Pseudoduganella albidiflava: one gene and its partner. The protein of the gene in region 1 interacts with the protein of each later gene in a pairwise test. Links are inferred from orthologs where the notes say so. Each region holds a gene or a part of one and is shown on either strand. Other genes may lie near its edges.

Region 1 (5,844 bases):
GTGTATTTCCCGCGCCGGGTGATCCCGATGCTGCCGGAAAAGCTGTCGAACGGCCTGTGCTCGCTGAACCCGGCCGTCGACCGCCTGACGCTGGTCTGCGATGCCGTCGTCACCGCGCAGGGCGAGATCAAGGCTTACCAGTTCTACCCGGCCGTGATCCACTCGGCGGCCCGTTTCACGTACACCGAAGTCGCGGCCATCCTGTCGAACACGAAAGGGCCGGAAGCGGCCAAGCGCGCCCACCTGGTGCCGCACCTGCAGGACCTGTATGCCGTCTACCACGCGCTGCTGAAGGCCCGGCTGGAGCGTGGCGCGATCGATTTCGAGACCACCGAGACCTATATCGTCTGCAACCCGGCCGGCAAGATCGAGAAGATCATCCCGCGCACCCGCAACGATGCGCACAAGCTGATCGAGGAATGCATGCTGGCCGCGAACGTGTGCGCGGCCGACCTGCTGCTGCGGCACAAGCATCCGGGCACGTACCGGATCCACGCCGCGCCGACCAAGGAAAAGCTCACGCAGGTGCGTGAATTCCTCAAGCAGGTGGGGCTGGGGCTGGGCGGCGGCGATACGCCGGTGGCCGGCGACTACGCCGAACTGATGCGCAAGATCAAGGAGCGCCCCGATGCGAACCTGCTGCAGACCATGCTGCTGCGCTCCATGCAGCAAGCCGTCTACAGCCCGGAGAACATCGGCCACTTCGGTCTCGCGTACGAAGCGTATGCGCACTTCACGAGCCCGATCCGCCGCTATCCGGATTTGCTGACGCACCGCGCCATCAAGGCCATCTTGCAGGGCAAGAAGTACGAGCCGAAGATCGGCGACACGAGCGTGCTGAACACCACGGTATCGAACGCCACGCGCCGCCAGCAGCTGAAGGACAAGGCCGCCGGCAAGGAACCGAAGGCGGCGCGCGACCTCACCGTGTGGGATGCGCTGGGCGTGCACTGCTCGGCCAACGAGCGCCGCGCCGACGAGGCATCGCGCGATGTCGAAGCCTGGCTGAAGTGCTACTTCATGCAGGACAAGCTGGGCGAGGAATTCAGCGGCATCATCACCGGCGTGACCACCTTCGGCATCTTCGTGCAGCTCGACCAGCTGTTCGTCGAAGGCCTGGTGCACGTGACGGACCTGGGCGCCGATTACTTCCAGTACGACGACGCGCGCCATGAATTGCGCGGCGAACGCACCGGCAAGCGCTACCAGCTGACCGACCGCGTGATGGTGCAGGTGGTGCGCGTGGACCTGGAGTCGCGCAAGATCGACCTGCGCCTGGCGCCGAGCGAAACCGAAGGCATGGCGCCGCCACCGCCGCGCGGTGGCCGAAAGGGCGCCGCATTCCACGACGACGGTTTCGGCGAGGAAGACGTCAAGCCACGCCGCGGCAACTCCCGTGGCGGATCGTCGCGCGGCGGTGCCGGCAAGGGCGCCGGTGCCGGCAACGGTGGCACTGGCGGAGGACGCGGCGCCGCTCCCGCCTTCGCCCAGGAAGATGCGCCGCGCGCCCCGCGCAAGGTGGCCGACGAAGCGGGTGCGCCACGCAAGGGCAAACCGAAACGCGGCGAAGGCGGCGAAGCGGCCGCCCCGGCACCGGCCCCCTCGATCACGCTGCTGCCGCAATTCGACTTCGAAGCGCAGCCGAAGGGCCGTGGCAAACCGGCCGCTCCCGCCAAGCGCGGCAAGACCCAGGCCGCCGGAAAGCCGGCCACCGCTTCCAGTGGCAAGGCACGGAAGAAACATTGATCCCAGCGCCGCGGCACCCGCCGCGGCGCATCCCCGGCGAACCCGTTCGCCACACAAGAACTACGTACCATGTCCAAGAACAAAATGATTTTCGGCTTCCACGCCGTCACCTCGCGCCTGCGCCATGAAGCCTCGTCCGTCGAAGAGATCTTCGTCGACGCCGGCCGCGACGACCGCCGCATGAAGGACCTGATCGCCAACGCGAAAGCGGCCGGCGTGCGCGTGATGCCGGTCGACTCGGCCCGCCTCGACAAGATCGTTGGCACCCGCCGCCACCAGGGCGTGATCGCCTTCGCATCGCAGCTGGCGCTGGCGCGCAACCTCGACGAACTGCTCGACGCGATCGACGGCCCGCCACTGCTGCTGGTACTCGACGGCATTACCGACCCGCACAACCTGGGCGCCTGCCTGCGCGTGGCCGACGGCGTCGGCGCGCACGCGGTGATCGTGCCGAAGGACCGCGCGGTGGGCCTGAACGCCACTGCCGCCAAGGTGGCCAGCGGCGCGGCCGAGACCGTGCCCTACATCACCGTCACGAACCTGGCGCGCACGCTGCGCGAACTGAAGGAGCGCGACATCTGGCTGATCGGTACCTCGGACGACGGCGAGAAGGGCCTGTACGAAGCCGACTTCACCGGCCCGACCGCGCTGGTGATGGGTTCCGAAGGCGAGGGCATGCGCCGCCTGACGCGTGAAACCTGCGACGTGCTGGTGAGCATCCCGATGTTCGGCTCCGTCGAGAGCCTGAACGTGTCGGTGGCTTCCGGCGTGTGCCTGTACGAAGCCCGCCGCCAGCGGATGGCGAAGGAAGTCTGAAGGGCTTCCAGTCTGAAGGCTTCCGCCCGAAGGGCTTGCAGCCGGAAGACTGCCGCCTGGGCGACTTCCGGCTGAACGGGTTTCAGCCGAAAGACTTGCGCCCGAACTTTCCCCCGGTGCGCACGCGACAGCAGGGCTGGTCGGGTGCGGGCGCCAGCCTGCAAGGCGCCTGCCGATGCGCTACCATCGTGGTTCGACCGTCCTCCCGAGCACCCATGTTTCGCCACCTGCGCCAAGACATCCGCAGCATCATCGAACGCGATCCCGCCGCACGCAACGCCTGGGAGGTGCTGACGTGCTACCCCGGCCTGCATGCGATCGTCGCGCACCGCCTGGCACACTGGTGCTGGACCCACGGCCTGAAATGGCCGGGCCGCTTCATCAGCGCGCTGGCGCGCATCGCTACGGGCATCGAGATCCATCCCGGCGCCACGATCGGCCGGCGTGTCTTCATCGATCACGGCTTCGGCGTGGTGGTGGGCGAGACGGCGGTCATCGGTGACGATTGCACGATCTACCAGGGCGTCACGCTGGGCGGTACGTCGCTGGCGCCGGGAGAGAAGCGGCATCCCACGCTGGAGCGTGGCGTGATCGTTGGCGCCGGCGCCAAGGTGCTGGGCGGTTTCACGGTGGGCGAGTACGCCAAGGTGGGCTCGAACGCCGTGCTGCTGAAACCGGTGCCGCCGGGGGCGACGGCGGTCGGCAATCCGGCCCAGATCGTCCAGAAGCACGAGCCGGACACGCAGCGCCATGCGCAGCGCCTGTTCGCGGCTTATGGCGTCACGCCGAATGGCGACGACCCCATGTCGAAAGCGCTGCATGGCCTGATCAACCACGCGGCGGCGCAGGAACGGCAGATCGAGCGCATCATTGCGCTGCTGAAGGAAAGCGGTTTGCAATGCGGGGATATCGAGGCTGTCGGCAAGCCCGATCCCGCCCAACTGAACAAGCTGGTCGATTGAGGAACAGACATGACAGATGCAGGAAACACCCCGGCGGATAGCTCCGCAGCGAATGCCTCGGGCGATACGCTGGACCCGTTCGAGATCCGCGTGCTGGCCGTGCTGGCCGAAAAGGAAGCGCTGACGCCGGATAACTATCCGATGTCGCTGAATGCGCTGACCAACGGCTGCAACCAGCTGTCCAGCCGCGATCCGGTGATGCAGATTTCGGAAGATACGGTGGCCGACGTGCTGGCCCGCCTGGCCGAGCGCCGCCTCGTCAATGCCGTGACGGCGGCCGGCGCCCGCGTCACGAAATACGAGCACCGCATGCGCATCAAATGGTCGCTCGAGCAGGACAAGCTGGCCGTGCTGACGATCCTGATGCTGCGCGGCCACCAGACCGCCGGCGAGATCCGCACGCGCACGGGCCGGCTGCATGAGTTCAAGACGGTGGCGGACGTCGAACAGGCATTGCAGTTCCTGATCGACAAATATCCGCCGGTGGTGGCGAAGCTGGCGCTGGCGCCGGGCACCAAGGAGCCGCGCTACGGGCAATTGCTGGGCGGGGAAATCCAGCTGGCAAGGGAAGAGGCGGGCTATGGAACGGCGGCGGTGGCGCCTGGCGGCGCCTCGCGGGCCGACCGCGTGGCCCAGCTGGAGCTGGAAGTGCAGCAGTTACGCGCCGACTACGCGGCGCTGGCGGAACAGTTCGAGCAATTCAAGCGGCAGTTCGAATAAGCCGCCGCGGCGACAGCGGTAGCCGCGGGCGCCCGGCCGGGCCATCGCTGGCGCGGCGGTGCGGGAAACCGGCAGCAGTGCGGGAAACCGGCAGCAGTGCGGGTAATCCAGCGGCGATCCGGGCTACCAAGGCAGCAACCCGGCCAATTCAGGCGGCAATGCGGATGGACGGCTGCGTCGGCGCGCTGGCCGCGGCGATACCGCGCAGTTCGGCCAGCCCTTCATCCAGCCGGTACGGCTGCCCGGCCAGCAGGGCGGCGACCAGTTCGGTCGCCAGCTTGAGCGCTGCGTTGGCCACGGTGCCGCAGCGGAACGGCAGGATCAGCCGGTAGCGCCCCGGCATCTTCGGCACGCCGCCGACAAACCCCATCATCACCTCGTCGCCGGTCAGGCGGTGCAGTTCGATCGCCACGCTCTGGATCAGGCGTGCCAGCTGCAGGCCGCGGCCCGGCGCGTCCACGTCGTCGCCCACCACGCCGATCAGGCTGCGGCCTTGTCGCAAGCCCGGCAGCACGGTCTTCAGGCGCGCTCGCAACTGCTGCATGTCGCTCGCGGAATACGGGGCAGGGTGGCCGAGATCGAGAATGCTCAGCAGGCAAGGCTCGGTGCAGTAGCGGTTGGCGCCGTCGAGGTAACGCTGGTCGATAATTTTCATGGTGAACCATCCTTTAAAGCAACAGCCAACGCGAGACCGGGAGGTCTGGCGCTGGCGGAATGGTTGCCATTATCCCAACCATCGCCCGCTACCGGCATCGGTGCGGGTCTGGTAACGCTGTAAGACACCGCTTACAGCTGAGCTGCGATGCATCAAACTCCGTATCAACCCTCTTCGCGGCGGCGGCGCAGCCAGATGGCGGCGGCGATCATGCCGGCCCCGGCGAGCGCACCCCACAGCATCTCGGGTGTCGCCACGGCGGCCCAGGAAGCCTCGTACAGCGTGTCGGAGATCGCCGCCGGCCCTTCGCGAACCCCGTCGCGTACCCGCGCGGCCAGGCCGTCGGCCATCAGCCACGTGGCCGGCATCACGCTGACCAGCAGGCGGCTGATGAACTTCTCGACCAGCCAGCCGGCATTGAGCGCCAGGCCAAGGCTTTTTTCAGCCCAGAACAGCACGACCATCGCCAGTGCGGGTACGCCGACAGCCCACAGGAACACTTTCGACCGTGCCCAGGCCGACACCAGCAGCAGCCAGCCGACCGCCGGCAGTGCCCACAGCGCATACACCGGTACCAGCGAGGGTAATTTCACGAACGCCAGCCAGAGCTGGGGATGCGAGAGTACCGGCCCGGCCAGGTTGAGCCCCTTGCTGGCCGTCATCACCAGCATGATGGCCAGGATGACCAGCGACGTCGCCAGCTCCACCACCACCACCAGCAGCGGAATCACGAGCAGGGCGATCGCGGCTTTCGACAGCACGGTGGCGCTGTCCGACACCGGCAGCGACTTCCAGAACAGGATGCTGCGGTCGCGGCGCTCGTCGTACAGCGCGCCGAGGCTGTAGAAGAACACCATGAACGCCAGCGACAGGTACAGCACCGCCGCCCCGACCGGATACACGGTGGCCGCCGTTTCGACCGCCGCCTGCTTCTGGCGGTCGCCG
Region 2 (4,596 bases), 4.0 Mb from region 1 along the record:
CGCCGCCCGCCATGAAGTCGTTGCCGCCGCCGCCATCCAGCCGGTCGTTGCCGCCGCCACCGCGCAGGCTGTCGTTGCCGGCGCCGCCGGTGATGCTGTCCCGGCCGGCGCCGCCATACACATCGTCGATCCCGGCGCCGCCCGTGATGGTGTCGCCCAGGTCGTTGCCGATGATCGTCGAGCCGCCGTCGCCGGCGCGCGCGACGCGCACTTCCACGCCATACGCGATCGACACGTTGCGCAGGCCCGCGGCGGTCTCGCTGAAGGCGCCTTCGTTCAGGTCGATCAGCGTGGCGGCCGTGCAGGCGGAAAAATCGAACGTGTTGACGCCGCCGGCATCCCAGATGCATGACGGGGCGGCCGTCTTGCCGAAGGTGTAGACATCGTCGCCGGTACGGTAGGCCATGTTGGCGCCATACAGGTACTGGATCGCCAGCACGTCATACAGCATGGGCGTGACCGCGAACTTGCCGTTGATGCCCGTGCTGCTGCCCTCGTAGTACGACATCAGCGTGTAGTCGGCGTTGTCCGTGGCGAGCGGCAGGTACGGGCCGGGCGCGCCGCCACCGCCCGCGTTGTAGTTGCCGGGGTGTTTCAGTCCCAGCGAATGGCCCAGTTCGTGGATCAGCACATAGGCGCCATAGCTGCCCGGCGTGAAGATCCGGTTATACGACTGGTCGTTCAGGTACAGCGCCGAGACGCCGCCCGGATTCGGATAGTAGGCGTACGCACCGCTCGTATCGCCCTGGTCGTTCATACCCATCAGCAGCCGGCCACCAGTCGCCACTTCGACGAAGGTGACATTGGCCACCGCGGACCAGGTGCCCATTGCCACGCGCGCGGCATCCTGCTGCCCCGTGGTCATCGGCACGAAGCCATGGCGGTCATCGGCGCTGGCGCTGGCCGGCGGCGTGGCCAGGAAGGAGTAGGTCAGCGTCAGCGCCATCTCCGGTCGAGCGTTCCAGCTCGTGTACGCGAGCGCATCGATAGCGTTTATTCCACTGTCCTGCATAAGTCTTTCCATAAGGCATCTTGCCAGCCGCCGATCATATCACTTTTGCGTTGCGGAAACACCGCGGCGGCTTGCGCCGTTGTTCGCGTGCGACTAATATGTGAACACCTATTCAAATGTTATCGATGAGATTGCCGTGATGCGCCAGACAAGATGAACCAGACGTCCATTCATGAAGAGTCGGTAGCCCAGCTGGCCGACCTGTTCCACCTGCTGGGCGATCCCACCCGGCTGCGCATCGTGCTTGCCTGCGTGGCCGCGCCGATCGCCGTCAGCGAGATCGCCGCCACGCTGGAGCTTTCCAGCTCGCTGGTCAGCCACCACCTGCGCCTGCTGCGCGCCGCCCGCATCGTCAAGGCCGAGCGCCAGGGCAAGCAAGTGTTTTATTCGACCGCCGATGCGCACATCAGCGGTGTCCTGCGCGACATGCTCGAGCATATCGCCGAACCCTCCACCGGAAACGACGTATGAGCGGCCACCATCACCATCATGACCACGGGCATGGTCACCATCACCACCATGGCGCCCCGGCCGACCATGGCCGCGCGTTCGCCATCGCGATCACGCTGAACGCGCTGTTCGTGGTTGTCGAATTCAGCTACGGCTTCCTGGCCAATTCCACGGCGCTGATGGCCGATGCCGGGCATAACCTGTCGGACGTGCTGGGCCTGATGCTGGCCTGGGGCGCCGCGATCCTGGCCAGGCGCGAACCGTCGGCCCGCTACACCTACGGCCTGCGCAGCAGTTCGATGCTGGCCGCGCTGTTCAACGGCATGCTGCTGATGGTGGCCTGCGGAGCGATCGCGTGGGAAGCCGTGCTGCAGCTGATCGATCCGGTGCCGGTGCATGGCAGCACGGTGTCGGTGGTGGCCGGCATCGGCATCCTCGTCAACGGCATCTCGGCGTGGCTGTTCATGAAGGGCAGCAAGGACGACCTGAATATCCGTGGCGCCTACCTGCACCTGGCGGCCGATGCCGCGATCTCGCTCGGCGTGCTGGTGTCAGGCCTGGTCGTGATGTTCACCGGCTGGATCCGGCTCGACCCGCTGGTCAGCCTGGGCATCGTGGTGATGATCGTGGCCGGGACCTGGTCGCTGCTGAAGGAATCGCTGCGAATGATGATGGCGGCGGTGCCGGACAACGTCGATTCACGCAAGGTGGAACAGTTCCTGCGCACCCGGCCCGGCGTGACGGACGTGCACGACATGCATATCTGGTCGATGAGCACGACGGAAACGGCGCTGACCGCGCACCTGGTCATGCCGGACGGCTACCCCGGCGACGTGGCGATGGATGGCATCGCGCGCGGGCTGCGCGAGCAGTTCTCGATCCACCACAGCACCTTGCAGACGGAGCTGGGCACGACGGCGCATGCCTGCTGCCTGGCGCCGGATGCGCAAGAGAATGAGCACGAGCACGAGCACGAGCACGAGCATGGGCACGAGCACGGGCAGGCGCATGAGGATGGCGATCATGGGCATGGGGATCACGACCGTGAGGATGACGGCCACGACCACGACCACGACCACGATCATGACCACGCACATGGACATGGCCACAAGCCCGGCCACGGCCACGGTTCTGAGCGCGGCAACGGTCACGGGCATGGCCACGCGCCTGGCCACGCCCACCCTCACTGATCGGCCAGCCCCGCGAACAGCTGCGTGCTCAGGTACCGCTCGCCGAACGAGGGAATGATCGTCACGATCAGCTTGCCTTCATTTTCCGGCCGGCGCGCCACCTGCACGGCGGCCCACAGCGCGGCACCGGCCGAGATGCCCACCAGCAGGCCTTCCTCGCGCGCGGCGCGGCGCGCGAAGTCGAAGGCGTCCTCGTTCTTCACGGCGACCACTTCGCTGTAGACATGGGTGTTCAATACCGCCGGCACGAAGCCGGCGCCGATGCCCTGCAGCGGGTGCGGTCCCTTGGTGCCTTTCGACAGGATCGGCGACGCTTCCGGCTCCACGGCAATACACTGGAACGATGGCTTGCGTTCCCGGATCACCTCGCCCACGCCGGTGATCGTGCCGCCGGTACCCACCCCGGCCACGAGGATGTCGGCGCGGCCATCCGTGTCGCGCCAGATTTCCTCGGCGGTGGTACGGCGGTGGATCTCGGGATTGGCGGGATTGTTGAATTGCTGCGGCATCAGGTAGCGCGGATCGGAGTGCGCCATTTCCTCGGCGCGGCGGATCGCGCCGACCATGCCTTCGGCGCCCGGCGTGAGCACCAGCTCGGCGCCATAGGCGCGCAGCAGCATGCGCCGTTCGCGGCTCATGGTTTCCGGCATCACCAGCGTGCACTTGTAGCCGCGCGCCGCGCAGACCATCGCCAGCGCGATGCCGGTATTGCCGCTGGTCGGTTCGAGGATCACCGTATCGGGCCTGATCAGGCCGGCCTGTTCGGCCGCCGCGATCATCGACAGCCCGATGCGGTCCTTCACGCTGTGGGCGGGATTGTAGAACTCCAGCTTTGCCAGGATCTGCGCCGGGGCGCCTTGTGCCAATCGGTTTATGCGCACCAGCGGCGTATTGCCGATCAGCGCAGTGACATCATTCGCAACGTTCATGAAGGGTCTCCGCATCAACAATGGGAGAACCCAGTGTAACGCCGCGAATTACTTCACGTCGAGCAGTTCGACGTCGAAGATCAGTGCCGAGTTGGCCGGGATACCCGGCATCGCGCGTGCGCCGTAAGCCAGGTTCGACGGGATGATCAGCGTGCGCTTGCCGCCGATCTTCATGCCGGCCACGCCCTGCTCCCAGCCCTTGATGACCTGGCCGGCGCCGAGGCGGAACTCGAGCGGTTCACCGCGGTCGCGCGAGGAATCGAACTTGCGGCCCTTGTGGCCGCGCGCCATCGGACGGTACAGCCAGCCCGTGTAGTGGACCGACACGGTGCCGCCGGTGACCGCTTCACGGCCGGTACCGACCTTGCTGTCGTTGACGATCAGCTGTTCCGCGGCGGGGCCGATCGTGGCGGAACCGGGCACCACCGGGCCGGCCGGCGCTTCCTGGGCGGCAGGAGACGCTTCCTGCGCGGCGGCCGGTTGTGCGGGTTGTGCGGGTTGTGCCGGTTGTGCCGGTTGTTCCGGCGCGGCGGACGGAGTCTGGGCATGCGCAAAGGAGGCGGCGCACAGCAGGAGGGACAGCACTGGAGCGGACAGACGGGTCATCATGTATTCTTTCTGTACTGGGTTTTGAGGCGGCAACATGATAGCAAATGAACCTGAAGGCCGGCCAAACGCCGGCACCACGCGCAAGCTTTTCTTTGCCCTGTGGCCGGATGAGGCGGCGCGCGCCGCATTGACCGCGCTGCAGGCACCCGTCGCGGGAAGGCGCACGCCGCCCGCCAAGCTGCACCTGACACTGGCCTTCCTCGGCCAGGTACCGGCCGATGCCGTGCCTGCGCTGCTCGCCATCCGCGACCGGCTCGCCGTACCGCCGTTGCGGCTCGTGATCGACTGCTACGGCTACTTCGCGCGGCCGCGCATCGCCTGGGCCGGCATGACGCAGGTGCCGGCCGCACTCGTGGCGCTGCATGAGGAGCTGGTGCGGGAGCTGGAAGCGGCCGGCTTTTCCGCC

What was found. The genes of interacting proteins can lie anywhere in the genome.
Region 2: the proteins of cysE (region 1) and cysK interact in binary tests that used the Escherichia coli proteins (3 or more experiments, as listed by UniProt). The link is inferred for Pseudoduganella albidiflava from one-to-one orthologs.

What each region holds. Positions count from the first base shown.
Region 1 is NZ_CP036401.1:4,267,705-4,273,548, reverse strand. The notes cover bases 1,883-4,650. They hold cysE (serine O-acetyltransferase), read left to right. Parts: upstream 1,883-2,777; coding sequence 2,778-3,524; downstream 3,525-4,650. Other genes in these bases: EYF70_RS17525 (cyanophycin synthetase family protein), read right to left, coding at 4,393-4,650; EYF70_RS17530 (YceH family protein), read left to right, coding at 3,534-4,244; rlmB (23S rRNA (guanosine(2251)-2'-O)-methyltransferase RlmB), read left to right, coding at 1,883-2,562. Also shown: rnr (ribonuclease R), read left to right, coding at 1-1,746; more of rlmB, read left to right, coding at 1,816-1,882; more of EYF70_RS17525, read right to left, coding at 4,651-4,899; EYF70_RS17520 (hypothetical protein), read right to left, coding at 5,064-5,844.
Region 2 is NZ_CP036401.1:267,695-272,290, reverse strand. Bases 1,614-4,493 are described here. They hold cysK (cysteine synthase A), read right to left. Parts: upstream 3,582-4,493; coding sequence 2,646-3,581; downstream 1,614-2,645. Other genes in these bases: thpR (RNA 2',3'-cyclic phosphodiesterase), read left to right, coding at 4,225-4,493; EYF70_RS01150 (FKBP-type peptidyl-prolyl cis-trans isomerase), read right to left, coding at 3,630-4,190. In the rest of the region: EYF70_RS01170 (M10 family metallopeptidase C-terminal domain-containing protein), read right to left, coding at 1-1,024; EYF70_RS01165 (ArsR/SmtB family transcription factor), read left to right, coding at 1,166-1,483; more of thpR, read left to right, coding at 4,494-4,596.